2 linked regions of the Filimonas lacunae genome follow. The protein of the gene in region 2 interacts with the protein of the main gene of each other region in a pairwise test. Links are inferred from orthologs where the notes say so. Each region holds a gene or a part of one and is shown on either strand. Other genes may lie near its edges. The genes, in order: FLA_RS08965 and recJ.

Region 1 (8,550 bases), 3.5 Mb from region 2 along the record:
TAGAACCGGAACTTACTTTCTGGTAAAGAATGCTGCTGGCGGCATCACCCGCTACCACATACTTGCCATTGATCAACGATTTATAAGCATTGTCTGCACGCAGGTCGGGCGCTTCATTGCCGCCGTGGCAGGTAACACAATTGCTGGTAAAAAGCGGCACTACATATTTCGCAAATGTTACCGAATCGGCAGGCACTGCACCTCCATCACTACCACCCGAACTGCCGTCGCTACTTGAACTGTCGGCCATTCTTACATCCTTGTAACAACCTGTTAGCAAGGCGCAGCCAGCCATAGCCATTATCATGACTGTGAGTATCGTACGTTTCATAACTGTAGAAATTATTGTTTGAAGTTGGCGTTACAGGTAATGTCCACTTTGTCATTCACCTGATCCTGATCGGCCTTTAAAGGATGGTCGGTAAGAGAAATAGAAAAGCGCAGATCAAAGCTTCTGAGCAGGTTGGTACCATTGGTATAAGTGCCTTTGCCTGCATAGCCCAGTTTGGCAGTCACTTCCTTGGTTATTCCCATGAAAGTGAAGTCGCACACTACGTTGTATACATTCTCTGCTGAATTATAGGTAACAGTTTTAGATTGAATCACCGCTTTGTTATAATCGTTGGCAGGTTCACCACTTTTGGCTGCGTCTGATGCAGCATCGGTATTAAAGGCAGTTAATAAACATCCACCATCCCTGCCACTTTCGCCGGTGTTTACCTGGTTTAACTGCACCCATGCCCTGAACTTAGTATTGGAAGGGGTAGCTTCATCAAAGTTAAATTCACTGAATCCAAACCAGTTAAATTTACCGGTTAGCTTGGCTCCTATAGCGGCATAACGTGTTTCCCACCCTACATTGGAGTGTACTTTATCAAATGTATACACCCCATTAGCAGCAGTAGCAGCAAACTTTACCACATCAGAACCGCGTGTTACATAATAGGTAGGATCTGTGCTTTCAGAGCCGGTGCTGCTGGCTGGCAACACGGCATCGTCGTGGGTACAGGAAGATGTATAAAAGATAATTCCACTACACAATAAAGAAGCAGCTATAAGAACCCGGATAGGTTTGTGCCTGGTTTTCATAATGTAAACTTTTAGTTTTTTTCGAATTGGTTTCTACACCAAAACTAAAAGCCGCACCATGACATTTCTATGACATAAAGCATTAGCAAATATGACTTTGGACAGATAGCAATATGACAAAAGTCATATTATATAAAAAGATGTATTTCAGGCTTGTTGAATATAGTTTCCAATTAATTGATTTACCAGCTGTACTTCTTCTTTTGTTTGCAGCACTAAAAGGCCAGCTTCTTTTTCCGAAATATATTGCAAATGTTCAAACTGCTGCGCCAGGCTTCCCAGGCAAGGCAAACCGGCAATCAATGTAGTGCCATATAGTTTATGTCCTTCCGCTTTCAAATTTTGCAACTCGTTATTGCACACATTCGTCTCCAATATGGCCACCGACTTGTTCAGTTCTTTTATTATCATGGCAAACATCTCGTTCAATTGTTCTTTATTGTTCACCATCAGGCCAGACATAATAGTGGCATCAAAATGAGCAGGCAGTTTCATTGTATCGGATTGCATAAAAAAAGCTTTATCGGGCGGTTAAATGTAACAAAGGCGGTAGAATTCCACCTTATAAACAGATTAAAAATTAAAAACATAACAATACTTCAATATTGAAAATCAAGATCCTTGTAATTAGAAGCCACCCACAGCATTAATGTTTTAAAACCACCCACGTAACGGGAAATACGCATATGTTTTCCTTTGTGAGAAACCAGGTAAATGTAATCCTGCCTTACCCGGTAGCCCTTGATGTCTTTTAACCGGAGTTCCTTGTGCTGAAAGCGGCAAACCTGACGAACAGAATGATGATCCACCATCCATTTTTTGTTAATTAAAAACAACTCCCGTACACAAAACGTTAGAGCTATACCGGCAACAACAAATGTTACAAAGTACTCTGTGCTAATAGGAATGATACTCAGCGGAGCCGCTATCCAAACTAAAAAAATAGTAATCCACGCTGTAACACAAAGGCGCAACAACGTTTTCCATATGGAAGGGTATGTATATATTTTCATGTCGTAGTTGGGGTCTTAATTCCTCATAAATTTAATAAAATAAAATAGTTATTAATTGTTGGAGCCTTTATCTTTTGCGGGAACATTTACTCACATTTACACTCAGGCATTCGTATTGCCGTGGTTATATATAACAAATAATACAAAACCTCACCCCCTCTGTAGCAACTCTACTACAACATACCATAGAATTCCTACTTTTGTGTTTACAAACCAATACAAGCATGTCCGTTCCCCAGAAATATCTAAGCCGGAAAGACGAGATCACGGCCGATTTTTTAAGACTGGCCGAAGCACATATCAACGACCTGGTAAATAACCGGTTAGAACGCAGGTTGTCTACGGCCGATTTTGCCAGGCAGCTTTTTATAGATTCCCGCCACCTTACCAACACTATTAAATTAACCACCGGAAAATCGCCCTGTGAGATTATGGAAGAGCGTATTATAGAAGAAGCGCAAAAAATGCTGAACAACACTACCCTTGCGGTGGCGGATATCAGCAGCCGGTTTGGCTATAACAGCCCGGCCAGTTTTATTAAATTTTTCAAAGGCCTTACCGGCATCACTCCCCTGCAATACCGTAAAACCCGCCAGGCTGCTTAGGTAAATTCTGAAGTCTGCGATACTTTTTCTGGTATCCCCCCTGCTAATTTTGTATAGCAATAACGCAAACAATAAATCAAAATAGCATGGCACAATCTAAAATTGCACTGGTAACAGGTGGTAGCCGCGGCTTGGGTAAAAACATGGCATTAGCGCTGGCATCCAAAGGACTGGACATCATTCTTACTTATCACAGTAAAAAAGACGAGGCAGCAGCCGTAGTAAAAGAAATTGAACAACTGGGGCAAAAAGCAGTAGCACTGCAGCTGGATGTGGCCAACAGCAAAAGTTACGATGCTTTTTTTGCTGAAGTGGGCAATGCCTTAACCGGCACTTTTGGTTCTGCAAACTTCCACTACCTGGTAAACAATGCGGGCGTAGGTGTTCACGCATCTTTTGCCACTACCACAGAAGAACAGTTTGACTCACTGGTGAATATTCACCTGAAAGCTGCCTTTTTCGTTTCTCAGAAAGCCCTTCCCCTGCTGGCAGATGGTGGCGGCATTGTAAACATCAGCACCGGTTTAGCCCGTTTCAGCACTCCTGGTTACGCAGCTTATGCCACCATGAAAGGCGGTATTGAAACACTCAGCCGCTACCAGGCCAAAGAGCTGGGCGCCAGAGGTATACGTGTAAACGTAGTTGCTCCCGGTGCTATTGAAACCGATTTTGGCGGTGGCATGGTAAGGGATAATTCAGATGTAAATGCCTTCATAGCTTCTCAAACCGCTTTAGGCCGTGTGGGTTTACCGGACGATATTGGCAGCGTGGTGGCCTTCCTTTGCTCTGACGATGCCAAATGGGTTACTGCTCAGCGCCTGGAAGCTTCGGGTGGCATGTACCTGTAGTAAATAAATGTATATAAAGTAAGATGCCTGCTGACATTGACTTGTCAGCAGGCATCTTACTTTATTAAAAACGTACAGCAGTGTACCAAAACCGTACAGTATGTTTTAGCAAACAAAAACTTAATTGATTGACTCATAATAGCGTTGCAAACTGGCACCTGGTTGGCAATATAAATGCGAAGTGTAGGTTTTGTGCTGCGGGAATATGTTGATTCACCAGTTAATATCCAATATATGCTTAACAGATTCTACCATTTTACTCAACTAGCTGCTTTGCAGGCACATCGTTTGGTGCTTTTCTCTCAAAAGAGAACCCTGTTATGCATTACCTGTTTAATACTATTATTTTCCGCGGCCACTATGGGCAGTGCAATGAGTAAAAGAGTGATGATCACTAAAAAGATACGTCCTGCTCAACAAAGTGTTTACAATAAAAAAGCTGCCGATTCAACTGGTTTCCCGCATTTATACAGTTTCCCTTCCTGGTTTTTAAGCAAATGTTTCCGCTTATTACATATTTCCTGATACCCTCCTCCTTACTAATACGGACTGTTATTCTATTCCGCCACAATTACAAACTCACTGTTCAGCACCAGCTTAGCTTCGGTTTCACCCTCTTTACCCGGTACCTGTAACCCTTTAATTTTACCGGTTTTACCTTTTATCACCAGGTCAGCCACCTGTTTATCAGAAAGCTTTTTACCCATCACCTCAAAAGGTACTTTAAAGCCACACTCTCTAAAGTTAGCGCAGCCATAAGCTGTATTCCCTTTCTTCAATGCATGCGTTTTACACTTAGGGCAGTTCATTTCTTCCAGCACCACAGGCTTTTTAGGTTCTTTCGGCTCTTTAGGTTTGACCTCTTTGGGCCTAGCTTCTTTAGGTTTGGCTTCTTTCTTCTCTTTCTCGTCCTTTACAGGCGCAGCTTCTACCACTGATATCACCTTATGCACGCTGTATTTCACTTCACGTGTAAGGTTCACCACCATATCAATCAACTCCTGTTTAAAGGTTTCCATGGCATATTCGCCTTTTTCTATCATGCGCAGTTTGCGCTCCCACTGTCCCGTTAACTCGGCACTCTTGAGCAGCTCGGTTTGTATAGTGTCTATTAAGTCCATCCCTGTTTGTGTAGCAAACAGGTTTTTCTTACGTTTTTCAATGTACTTGCGCCGGAATAAGGTTTCTATGATATTGGCACGGGTACTTGGGCGGCCAATACCGTTATCTTTCAATAATTCACGCATTTCTTCATCTTCCACCTGCTTGCCAGCTGTTTCCATAGCCCGCAGCAAGGATGCTTCGGTGAAAGGTTTTGGTGGACTGGTTTTGCCGTGATGCACCCGGGGCGTATGCGGACCACTTTCGCCTACTTCAAACACCGGAATCAGCTTTTCTTCTTCTTCCCCTTCTTTTTTAGGTGCTGCATCGTTGGCATACACTTCTTTCCAGCCTGGTTCCAGTATTTGCTTACCAGTGGCTTTAAACTCCACCTGGCCCACCTTACCCAGTACGGTTGTGTTGCTTATTTTACATTCCGGGTAAAACGCAGCAATAAAACGCTTGGCTATTAAATCGTACACCCGCTTCTCTTCGGTGCCAATGCCGGAAGGATATACTCCCGTTGGAATAATAGCATGGTGATCCGTTACCTTATTATCGTCGAAAACTGTTTTGAGTTTGGGGATGGGCTTTGCCAGCAAAGGCGCCGTTAAAGCCGCATATGGGGTCATATCCTGTAAAATGCCCGCTATTTTCGGGTACATATCATCCGGCAGGTAGGTAGTATCCACCCTGGGATAAGTAACCAGCTTTTTCTCGTACAGGTTTTGAATATACTTGAGCGTTTCGTCTGCCGTATAGGCGTATTTTTTGTTGGCTTCTACCTGCAAACCAGTTAAGTCGAACAAGCGCGGGTTGCCTTCTTTTCCTTCTTTTCGCTCAAAAGAGGTAATTACAAAAGGATGCTCTTTCAGATAAGCCAATCCCTTCTCGGCTTTTTCAATATTCTTAAGCCTGTCTATGGTAGCGGTAAACTCCGTTTCGCGGTAAATGGTTTTTAATTCCCAGTATTCTTCCGAAACGAAGGCGTTAATTTCTTTCTGGCGCTGCACAATCATGGCCAGCGTGGGTGTTTGCACCCGGCCTATAGACAATACCGTTTTAGTTCCGGCGGCAAACTTGCGGGTAAACAAACGGGTGGCGTTCATACCCAGCAGCCAGTCGCCAATGGCACGGCCGCTGGCAGCTGCGTAAAGGTTATTATATTGAGCACTGTCTTTTAGCTTCTGGAAGCCATCTTTTATAGCCTGTTCTGTCAGCGAAGAAATCCAGAGCCTTTTTACCGGTACCTGGCAACGTGCTTTTTGCAGCACCCAACGCTGAATCAACTCTCCTTCCTGCCCGGCATCCCCGCAGTTGATCACCTCGTCGCATTGCTGTATCAGGTTTTCAATTACTTTAAACTGCTTTTTTACCCCGTCGTTTTCAATCAGCTTTATCCCAAACGTATTCGGAATCATCGGCAGGTCTTCCAACCGCCAGAATTTCCATTGATCGTAGTAATCGTGCGGTTCTTTCAGGGTGCAGAAATGCCCGAACGTCCAGGTAACCTGGTAGTCGTTGCCTTCGTAATAGCCATCCCTTCGCTGTTTAGCGCCGAGAACTTCAGCTATATCTTTGGCCACACTTGGCTTTTCCGCAATGCACACCTTCATACGTTTTCAAATATAGGGCGGCAAAAGTCGGAAATTGTAAATAAAATAGCAACGGTAATTCCCTCAGCCTTACTGATAAATATACAGTAACACCGGTTTTGAAGAAGCATCCAGCTTTTTAGCCAGTTTAGCGAGGAAAGCAGGAGCTACTGTGGGGCATCCATCGCTTTGGCAAATGTCATCCGGGGCCACTTCATTGGCAGGCACACAGGTATGAGAGTGTAGTACTACATAACGGTTAAACGCATTACTATTTGTAGCGTCCAGGCCATATAATTTATAAGCCAGTCCCCATTGACCATGATAAGGCTTTCCTATTTTATACCTACCCAGCGAGGTGCAGCCACTGCCATTCACATTGGAATACTTTCTTCCTTCGAGCCAGTTTTCATTACAACGCCCATGCGCTACCAAGCCACTCACTTCCACAGAATCTTTTTCCAGGTTATACACATAAAAGCGATTACTGCCCGAAGGTTTGCTCATATTCACCAGGAAACAAAAACGGGTGTTGAATCCGTTTTTACGGATGTAGTCCGAAACCGATTTTGCATGCTGCTTTAGCTGGGTAATTTCTACACCCACACCCGCCGCTTCCTTTTTAAGCTTTTTGTTATTTTCAGACGCATGAGAAGTACAGGCACACCAGATACCGCACAACATAACAATGGCAAGTATACCGCTTAGGAATTTAGGCATGAGATAGTTTTGTAAGAAAGGATGCAGTAACAATCATTTTCCATAACACAGCAGGCAAATTCTTTTACTCCCACCATAAAGTGATCTTGCCTTTCTCCTCTTGTAAGGAAACAGCCAGGGCTTCTATATCTTCCGGCTCTTCTTCCGACAACGGACATACTTTTAATGTTTCCCGTGCATAGTCATGCCAGTCTGTAATATTACCATGCGGACGTACTATCATCCAGTCGCGGGCTACGGCAATAAAATCTACCGTGTATTTCAGTTCCAGTTGTTTTAGTCTTACAATAAGGCTATCTGTGCAGCAGCTATCCACCTCACTACAAGTTTCCTGCATACGTACAATATCATATTTATCAGCAGTACGTACTATGGTAATCTTTTTTTTATGATCCCCTCTGTAATGGTCTTCCGATATAAAAGCCATACAGTGTTGCTGTTGCAACCAGCTGTTTAATGTATCTATCAGCTCGGCACTTTTCTCCCCGTCTACCAATAAAGAGATACCTGGTAAATAGATAGGGGCATTATGATGTATGGTATCGGCCAAAGGCTTTTTAGTATGCAGCAATGTAGCGGTGGCATGAGTTATTTTTTCAGCTTCGCTGATCACTACCACATCTATACCTGTGGTAGCTGCCAGACTTTTTTGATTATCAGAATTCCTGCTGTCAGGGGCATTGCATGCAGCCAGTGATAGCCATGCAACCGCAAGCCATGTTGCTTTGGTTAAGGGTTGATTCATATACGCAGGGTTTATACTATACAGGGTTTATGTACTTCTTTCATGGTGTTTTGAAATACTTCATCAGGTTATAAAAGGGTTGTTGTTTGCTGCACTAAAATTAGATAAAAAGGTGCAAGCAACAGTTGTTAGCATGTTAAGGAAACAAGTTATTTACTTTTTGAAAAAAAATCTTTGAAACGGATACGTAGTTTTCTTCCCTTCTTACTCTTTAGGGTATCGGACTTTGACCAACCCCTTAAAAAAACGATTTTAGTTTTCTGACGGAGAGATTACCCCCCTTATTTACAGGATGTCACTATCGCTGAATAAAGGAGGTAATTTCCCCTCCCTCAGTTCTTCTCTTCTTTTCATCATTACACTTGCTTTGTTAATGTATCCAGCTCCTTTAATACCTGTGGTATACGAAATTCTCCATACATACTTTTAATATGCGCAGCTGCTGTATCTATGTCCATCCCTAATGCTGATACAAACAAAGGACGCTGACTTTCACCTCTCAACACGGCTCGCTTCAGTTGTTCAAATCCTGCATAGTCAGTTTTAGCCACACCAATAACCGGCACCTTACCTTCCAGCAATTCAAATACATATCCTCCCAGTCCTTTATTGCCTTCATCATCCAGCACCACAAAACCATCAATAATAATAGCCTGTGGTAATGTTGCGGGCATTTGCTGCAACAGGCTAGCTATACAGGGAAGTTCTCTTTTATAAAACGCACCTGGTTCATAAGCTTCTATCCCTTCTTTTATTTCGGTATACACCTGTGCTGGTGAAGCTGCCGTAAAGCTGTCCAGTACAATACCCACCGTTTTGGCTTTATCATCGTAG
Region 2 (8,542 bases):
GATGGATTAACTGTGGCTTTAAATAGTACCGGTTTATGGGAATTATTACCCCCGGTAAACAATGGCAAGCAATTGCTGGATAGACTGTCGGATGTTGACGTTGACCTGGTGCTGTTGGATTTAAATATGCCTGAAATGGATGGCATAAAAGCGCTGGAAGCTATCAAGCAAATTTATCCGCATGTAAAAGTGCTTATCCTTACCAATTATGGTCAAATCACTGTGCAACAGGAAGTGCGCAGGATGGGAGCAGAAGGTTATCTGCTGAAGAATTCCCCTATTGCCGTTTTACAGGAAGCTATCCGGGAAATTCTGGCGGGTGAAACTTATTTCCTTGCTATTGACGAGCCTGTGAAAGTAGGGAACGCCTTGTTCCTGGATGATTTTATGAAAAAGTTTCAGCTCACCCGCCGGGAGGTGGAAATTATTAAAATGATCGGGTTGGAATTAACCAGCCGGGAAATCAGCGACCGGTTGTTTATCAGTGAATTAACGGTTTCTACCCACCGCAAGAACATTTTGCGTAAGCTAAGCGTGAAAAATATAGCCGGCGTTATCAATTTTGCCCGTGAACACAGCCTTATTTAAAAAATAAAAGGCCTTTTTTCGGGTTGGACATCATGGTTTAGTTCTTTGTAATATATTGTTTTTCAGCTATTTGAACGGGATAGTACACTACTTAGGCATAATAAAAAGTAGAAAAAGTTGGCTTGCACACGCCTGAATACCATTCTACATTTGTATTGTGATAATAAAGATTTGTCACAGTGATTTTGAAAAACGTTTGTTCGCCAGTGGTAACTATAAAAAGAAAGAAATTATGAAAACCTTTAATGTACGTTCCGCTGTAGCAAGATTCTCCTTCACCACCTTAGTGGTTGCCTTACTGTTAGTATGCGCTCCTTTCCTGAGCAAGGCAAATGCTAACAACGAAAAAGAAGTTTTATTAACTGAAAAGCAGGTATCTATTCAATACGCTGGCTACAACGACAACAGTGTTGTGTTCCGCGTGAAATTTGAAAACCCTACTGCTCAAAAATTCAGCCTGATTATCAAGAATGAAGCAGGGGATGTGCTGTTTCAGGGAAAATATAGCGATACCGCTTTTAACAAGGCTGTACACATTCTGAAAGAAGAAGCTGAAATGAACCCAACTTTTATCATCCGTGTTGGCAACCAGAAAGTAGAACAAACTTTCTCTGTAAGCAGCAACACTGATGTAGTAGAAGATGTGGTAGTTACCAGGATATAATGATGTAGGTTAGTATAATGTTTTTTAAGTGCAGAAAAGCTGCCGGATTTATTTTCCGGCAGCTTTTCTGCTTATTGGCATATCCACTATCGCTTTTTACGACAAATTGGCAATTTTTTATGCTTGGTATCCTGTTTGACCATCTATTGCAAAAAGTATTTGAATATGCAAAAAGGACAAATTCGTGTTCAGACGGAGAACATTTTCCCGATCATTAAAAAGTTCCTTTACAGCGACCATGAAATATTCCTGCGTGAATTGGTAAGTAATGCCATTGATGCCACGCAGAAATTGAAAACACTTTCTTCTATTGGAGAAGCAAAGGGCGAATTAAACGATTTGCGTATTGATGTGGTGCTGGATGTGAACGCCAAAACGCTGAGTATTATTGACAAGGGGATAGGCATGACCGCTGAAGAGGTAGATAAATACCTGAATCAGCTGGCTTTTTCCGGAGCAGAAGAGTTTTTGAATAAATATAAGGATGCTAATATAATAGGTCATTTCGGTTTGGGTTTTTACAGCGCCTTTATGGTGAGCAGCAAAGTGGAAGTGTTTACCAAAAGTTTCCGCGAAGGGGCTAAAGGTGTATACTGGAGCTGTGATGGTAGCCCCGAGTTTGAACTGTATGAAATAGATAAGGAAGACCGTGGTACTAAAATAGTATTGCACATTAATGAAGAGAGTGAGGAGTTTGTAGATGCTTACCGCATCAGGGGCATTCTTACCAAATTTTGTAAATTCCTGCCTGTACCTATTTACTTCTCGGAAGAAAACGGAAGAGAAGAAGAAAAAGATAAAGAGCTGGAAGAGCAACCTATTAACAATCCCAACCCTATCTGGGTTAAAAAGCCTTCTGAATTAACGAAGGAGGATTATGAAAATTTCTATAGAGAGCTGTATCCAGCGGGAGAAACCCCACTGTTCTGGATTCATCTTAATGTAGACTATCCTTTTAATCTTACCGGTATCCTCTATTTCCCTAAGATTAAGCAAAGCTACGAAATACAAAAAGACAAGATTCAGTTATACAGCAACCAGGTGTTTGTAACAGATGAGGTAAAAGATATTGTGCCTGAGTTTCTGATGCTGTTACATGGTATTATAGATAGTCCGGATATTCCGTTAAACGTTAGCCGTAGTTATTTACAGGGTGACCCCAACGTACGTAAGATCAATGCCCACATTACTAAAAAAGTGGCTGATAAACTGGACGAGATTTTCCGCAACGACCGTCCTTCTTTTGAAGCGAAGTGGGAAAGTCTGGGGCTGTTTGTGAAGTATGGCATGATGACAGATGATAAATTCCAGGAAAAGGCCAACAAGTTTGTGTTACTGCAGGACGTGGCAGACAGCAAATTTTACACACTGGATGAATTTAAAGCTGCTACAGATGCTACCCAGAAAAATAAAGATGGTAAAACGGTGATTATTTATACCACCGATCCGGTACAGCAGGATGCATATATTAAGGCAGCCCAGGCTAAAGACTACAAAGTAGTGAAGCTGGAAACCCTGATTGACTCTGCGTTTATCAACAACATGGAAATGAAATGGGACAGCGTTCATTTTGTACGTGTTGATTCTGATATTGCTGATAACCTGGTAGATGTGCAAGAGCATACCAACAGCATTTTAAGCACAGAGGAAGAAGAAAAACTGAAAGGTTTGTTTGGCTTCCAGGTACCTGATCTTACCGTGAAAGTGGAAGTGAAAGGTTTAAGTGCAGAAGCGGCTCCGGTAATCGCTACCCGTCCTGAATTTGTGCGTCGTATGAAAGATATGGCCGGCATGGGTGGCGGTATGAGTGCGTTTTATGCAAACATGCCGGATGAAGTAACCTTAACCGTTAACGGTAATCACAAAGTATATCAGACTTTATTAAAAGAAAATGATACACAGAAGCAGGAAAACCAGGTGCGTAACCTGGCGGATCTGGCCCTGTTGTCACAAGGTTTATTAAAGGGTGCCAACCTCACAGAGTTTATCAATAGAAGTGTGGCTTTACTGAGCTAAGGATATATTATTTGATTAAAGAAAAAGGCTTTGTTATTATAACAAAGCCTTTTTCTTTAATCATCACTTATATAAATGTCGTATTCGTGCTACTGTTGATTACTATTGTTCAGATAACTTAAAATCAATCACTTTCATTTGCAGGTATTTCTCGCCATTCCATTCATTCATATCCAGTGTATATACAATGTCAACCGGATGATTCATTTGTAAAAGATGAAATTGGCTGGCCATATTAAATCCAATGCCGGTAAGTGTTACAATACCTTGTTTTACCACAAAACGGATGTGTTGGTCTTTTACCACTTTAGAGGCACCGGTGTCTTTTACAAACCTGCTTACAAAGATGGGGCGTGTATTGTAAGGCCCAAATGGCTCCATTTGGGACAGGATGTTATAAAAGGTTTGTGTAAACTCCTGGAAGTTTACCTCTGCATCTATAATAATTTCAGGAACCAGTGATGCTTCCGTAATAGTGGCGGCAACCACTTCGTTAAACTTGTTACTGAATGCTTCTACCTGTTCGGGTAATAAGGTCATGCCTGCGGCAGCAAAGTGGCCACCATACCCAAGTAAATGTTCACGACAGGCATGTATGGCTTCGTACAGGTTAAAGCCCGATACGCTTCGGGCGCTACCTGCCACAATATCTCCGCTTCGGGTAAGTATAATGGTAGGGCGGTAATAAGAATCTATCAGGCGCGAGGCCACTATGCCTACTACACCTTTATGCCAATGATCTCTGTATAATACTGTGGTTTGGCGGGTGAGTAGCTTTTCATCGGCACGTATCATTTGCAGGGCCTCTTCTGTAATAGAAAGGTCTGCTTCTTTTCTATCGCTGTTGTCGCTGTGTAACTGCTGGGCTATTTGTAAGGCTTTGCCCAAATCTTCTTCCACAAAAAGCTGCACTGCTTTGCGGGCGTCGTCCATACGGCCAGCGGCATTAATGCGGGGGGCTATTACAAATATCAGGTTGCCTATGTTCACCGCAGAGGTGATATTACCCGTTTGTATCAATGCCTTAATGCCGGCACAAGGGGCAGTGTTGGTTTGTTGTAAACCCAGAAATGCCAGTGTTCTGTTTTCACCTGAAAGCGGCACTATATCAGCAGCGATGGCGGTGGCCACCAGGTCGAGGTACTTTAAATAGCTTTGTTCGGGCAGGCCTTTAGCAATACTGATTGCCTGCATTAGTTTAAAACCTACACCACAACCACATAATTCCTTATACGGGTAAGGGCAATCTGATTGCTTAGGATTAAGAATAGCAAAGGCAGGTGGTAATATTTCGTCAGGCAAATGGTGGTCACATACAATAAAGTCAATGCCATTGTCCAGTGCCTGTTGAATCAGATCTACAGATTTAATACCACAGTCCAGGGAAATAACCAGGGAAAAATAATTGTCCTGGGCAAAACGAATGCCTTCCTGTGATATACCATACCCCTCGCGATAACGGTGAGGTATGTAAAAATCGATGAGTGGATGCAGTGCTTTTAAAAAACGATACATAGATGCTACCGAAGTGGTGCCATCTACATCATAATCGCCAAATACAAGAATACGTTCATTGTTGTCAATGGCCATTATAATACGGTCAACCGCCTTCTGCATATCCTTCATCAGAAAGGGATCGTGCAAATGTGATAGCTGGGGCCGGAAAAACTGCCGGGCCTGTTCAAACTCAGTGATACCTCTTTGCACCAGTATGCTGCAAAGAGTGGCATTAATACCAAGTGCCTTTTGAAGAGATTGAGTTTGTTCTGTAGCAGTAGATAGTATATTCCAGCGTTTTTGCATGAATGCTTATAATAAATTCAAATAGAGAAAATAATTGCTATGAAGATAAAGGAATTAGTATTCCCGGTCGGTAGTATAACGCACCAATTGCTCCAGTGCCTGCCTTACCTCGCCGTCTTCAAATTCATGTAAAAGCGCCAGTGCTTCATCCCGGTAACCGGTCATTTTTGTGTTGGCGTAGCGGATGCCACCAGAGTCGGTTACGGCATCTATTACAAATTTTACTTTGTCTTTACGTGTGTTTTCGTTCTTAACGATATAGATAAGCTTCTTTTTCAGTGCCTGATCGCAATTGTTCAACGTATAAATAAGAGGAAGTGTGAGCTTTTTTTCCTTGATATCGTTTCCGGTAGGTTTGCCTACATTGGCACTACCATAATCGAACAGGTCGTCTTTTATTTGGAAGGCCATGCCTACTTTTTCCCCAAACTGCTGCATTTTCACAACATCTTCGGGATTTTTAAAGGTAGTACTGGCGCCGGCTGCACAAGCCGAAGACAGAAGGGAAGCAGTTTTGCCTTTAATTATTTCGTAATAAATCTGTTCGTCGAGGTTAAGGTTTCGGGCTTTTTCTATTTGCAGCAGTTCGCCTTCACTCATCATTTTTACAGCACGCGATAAAATCTGGAGGGCGGCAAAATCGCCGTTATCAAGGGATAACAACAGGCCTTTTGATAGCAGATAATCACCTACCAGCACCGCTATCTTATTCTTCCACAATGCGTTAATAGAAAAAAAACCTCTTCTTTCCAGGGAATCATCTACCACATCGTCATGCACTAATGTGGCGGTATGCAGCAACTCTACCAGTGAAGCGGCGCGATAAGTAGCATCCGTAACCGGCCCTCCCAGGCGGGCGCTTAAAAAAACGAACATAGGGCGCATTTGCTTGCCTTTTCGCTTCACTATATATTGCATAATCCTGTCCAGCAAGGCCACACGGCTTTTTACAGCCTCCCTGAAGTGTGCCTCAAATAGTTCCAATTCTGCTGATATAACCCGGCGTGCTGCTTCCATTTTCAAAACTTGGCTGCAATATAACTAGATAAAAATTAAATGTTAAAAGCAACATTGGCACTGCAATTGCTGTCTGATTAACAAGTGAGTATGGCAAAATAAGCGTTAAAAATTTGGTTTTCTTAGCTCAATAGTTAACTTTGCCGTGCCAAGTTTTATTTAGGGTTCAATGTTTTAAACAAAAATTAAATTATACCTATGGCAAGCAAAAAGTACACAGCGTTACTAGGCCTTTTAGGTTTGGTACAGTCGGCCACGTTTGCACAAAAAAATGACGCCAACGCAGATTGGTGGAAAGATTCTTCGAAGGTTGCTACCAAGCGCCTGCCTCAGTACAATGAGTTCGCGAACAACCAATACCCTTACCCGGCTAAGCCGCGCGATATGTGGGAATTAGGTTTTCACGGTGGATACTCATTCATTTCAGGTGATATTGATGCTAGACCAGGCTTCGGCGGTGGTTTATCATTAAGAAAATCACTGGGTCATATCTTCTCTGTAAGAGCAGATTACACCGGTTCTTTTAACTACGGTTTGGATTACCGTACTCGTCCTGCAGATGCTGCAACCGCAGCAGCTTTGGGTTATGCAGTAAACCAACAGTATGTAGCAAACTACAGAAACAGAACGCATCAGGGTAACCTGGATTTCATTGCGTCTCTGAACACTTTAAGCCATTACAGAGGCAATCCTAAAACAAACATCTATACCTTCGTTGGTTATAGCTTAGTTGTTGCTGATGTGGATGTAGACAACAGCTTAACCGGTGCAAACCTAACAGGTGTTCCTTTTGGTGGCAAAAGATCTGACATCAAAAAGGCGCTGAAAGACAAAATGAACGGTTATAACAGCAATGCTCCTGTAACAAACGGTAACCGTGAACCAGTTGGTCGTGTTAACGACAACCAGCTGATCCGCCACGCTGTTAGCTTCGGTGCTGGTATTTCCTTCAAACTGAGCTCTCGCCTGTCTTTAGGCGTTGAAGAAAGACTTACAGTTCCTTTCTCTGACGACATGGACGGTGTGAATGCTGGTAAATCAAATGATTTCTATAGCTACACTGCAATCCGCGGTGGTCTGGCTATCGGAAACTCCTCTAAGAGAGTTGCTCCATTATGGTGGATCAACCCGAACAACTTCATCTACAATGAGTTGAACAATCCAAAGCACATGAAGTTACCTCCTCCAGTTCTGCCTGATGCAGATGGTGATGGTGTAACTGATCAATTTGACCTGGAGCCAAACACACCAGCTGGTGCACCAGTTGACGCTCGCGGTCGTGCTTTAGATACAGATGGTGACGGTGTTCCTGACTACAAAGACAAGGAATTACTGACTCCTCAAAAATGTTTCCCTGTTAACGCTGATGGCGTTGGTAATTGTCCAGAGCCTGAGTGCTGCAAAGAATTACGCGACAAAATCGCTAATTTACAACTGGTACCAGCTTGTTCAATCAACAACCTGCCTAGCTTACAGTTCAAAAGTGGTTCAGTTAAAATCAGCAAAGACGGTGAGTCTATCCTGAACAGCGTAGCTGAAAAACTGAATGCGAACCCAACTTGTAAAGTAAAAATCATCGGTTACGGTGCTTCTGACAAACGTGCACAGCAATTAAGCTGGGATCGCGTAAATGCAGTTGAAAAATACCTGGTTGAAAAACAAGGTATCTCTGAAGGCCGCCTGATCTTCACTTACGGTCAAGAAGGTGATTCTAACACAGTAGACTTCCAGGGAACTACGGAAGAAGGTCCTAACTCAGTACCTGCTCCGCACCCAAATTTAAAGCGCACTAAATAAGTTCGTGATACTTTTTGCCCTATAAAACCCTCCGCTTACACGGAGGGTTTTTTTATCATTCCTGCCTTTTACCAATCCTGCATTCGATAGTGATTAATCACTAGTGTGTTCCTTAAGGCACAGGCTTTGAGCATAGATATATCGTACATACAGTGCTATAACCTAAATAGGTTATAGAGCTATTTTGGGAAACAAAATATATTTAAGCGTTAAAGCTATTACTATGATAAAGGTTATCGTTGCTGACGAAGAACAACAAGACATCAGTGGCCTTGTTGAAAAGCTCTCTGGTTTTATGCCTGGTGTTGAAATTATAGTGGACAAACGCAACACCCTACCCGCCGAAAATAAAATTGCTTCCGATACCATTATGCTGCAAAGTGCCCGCGAAGTTCATTTTATCCCTGTTTCACAAATTGTAAGAGTGCTTGGCGAAAACAACTACAGTGTGTTTACCTTAGCCAATGGCCGTAAAATAACGGTGGCACGTACCTTACGCGACTATGAAGCAATGCTGCTGCCTCACCATTTTTACAGAATACATAAATCACATATCATTAACCTCAATTACCTGGTAAAGGTGAATAAGGGAGATGAGTTTTTGGTGCAAATGACAGATGGTGCAGTGCTGGAAGTGGCTACACGCCGTAAAACAGA

Evidence for each region.
Region 1: the proteins of recJ (region 2) and FLA_RS08965 interact in binary tests that used the Escherichia coli proteins (3 or more experiments, as listed by UniProt). The link is inferred for Filimonas lacunae from one-to-one orthologs.

What each region holds. Positions count from the first base shown.
Region 1 is NZ_AP017422.1:2,221,772-2,230,321, reverse strand. What follows is about bases 3,693-6,663. They hold FLA_RS08965 (type IA DNA topoisomerase), read right to left. Parts: upstream 6,273-6,663; coding sequence 4,113-6,272; downstream 3,693-4,112. Other genes in these bases: FLA_RS08960 (murein L,D-transpeptidase catalytic domain-containing protein), read right to left, coding at 6,342-6,663; FLA_RS08970 (hypothetical protein), read left to right, coding at 3,790-4,080. Outside these bases: FLA_RS09000 (c-type cytochrome domain-containing protein), read right to left, coding at 1-331; FLA_RS08995 (YceI family protein), read right to left, coding at 343-1,089; FLA_RS08990 (Hpt domain-containing protein), read right to left, coding at 1,237-1,599; FLA_RS08985 (hypothetical protein), read right to left, coding at 1,689-2,102; FLA_RS08980 (helix-turn-helix domain-containing protein), read left to right, coding at 2,327-2,707; FLA_RS08975 (SDR family NAD(P)-dependent oxidoreductase), read left to right, coding at 2,794-3,555; more of FLA_RS08960, read right to left, coding at 6,664-6,971; FLA_RS08955 (DUF4253 domain-containing protein), read right to left, coding at 7,036-7,716; FLA_RS08950 (endonuclease V), read right to left, coding at 8,073-8,550.
Region 2 is NZ_AP017422.1:5,677,250-5,685,791, reverse strand. What follows is about bases 2,722-5,684. They hold recJ (single-stranded-DNA-specific exonuclease RecJ), read right to left. Parts: upstream 5,072-5,684; coding sequence 3,371-5,071; downstream 2,722-3,370. Other genes in these bases: FLA_RS22440 (polyprenyl synthetase family protein), read right to left, coding at 5,126-5,684; htpG (molecular chaperone HtpG), read left to right, coding at 2,722-3,268. Also shown: FLA_RS22460 (response regulator), read left to right, coding at 1-588; FLA_RS22455 (hypothetical protein), read left to right, coding at 821-1,252; more of htpG, read left to right, coding at 1,418-2,721; more of FLA_RS22440, read right to left, coding at 5,685-6,055; FLA_RS22435 (OmpA family protein), read left to right, coding at 6,287-7,885; FLA_RS22430 (LytR/AlgR family response regulator transcription factor), read left to right, coding at 8,109-8,542. UniProt on the Escherichia coli protein: Single-stranded-DNA-specific exonuclease.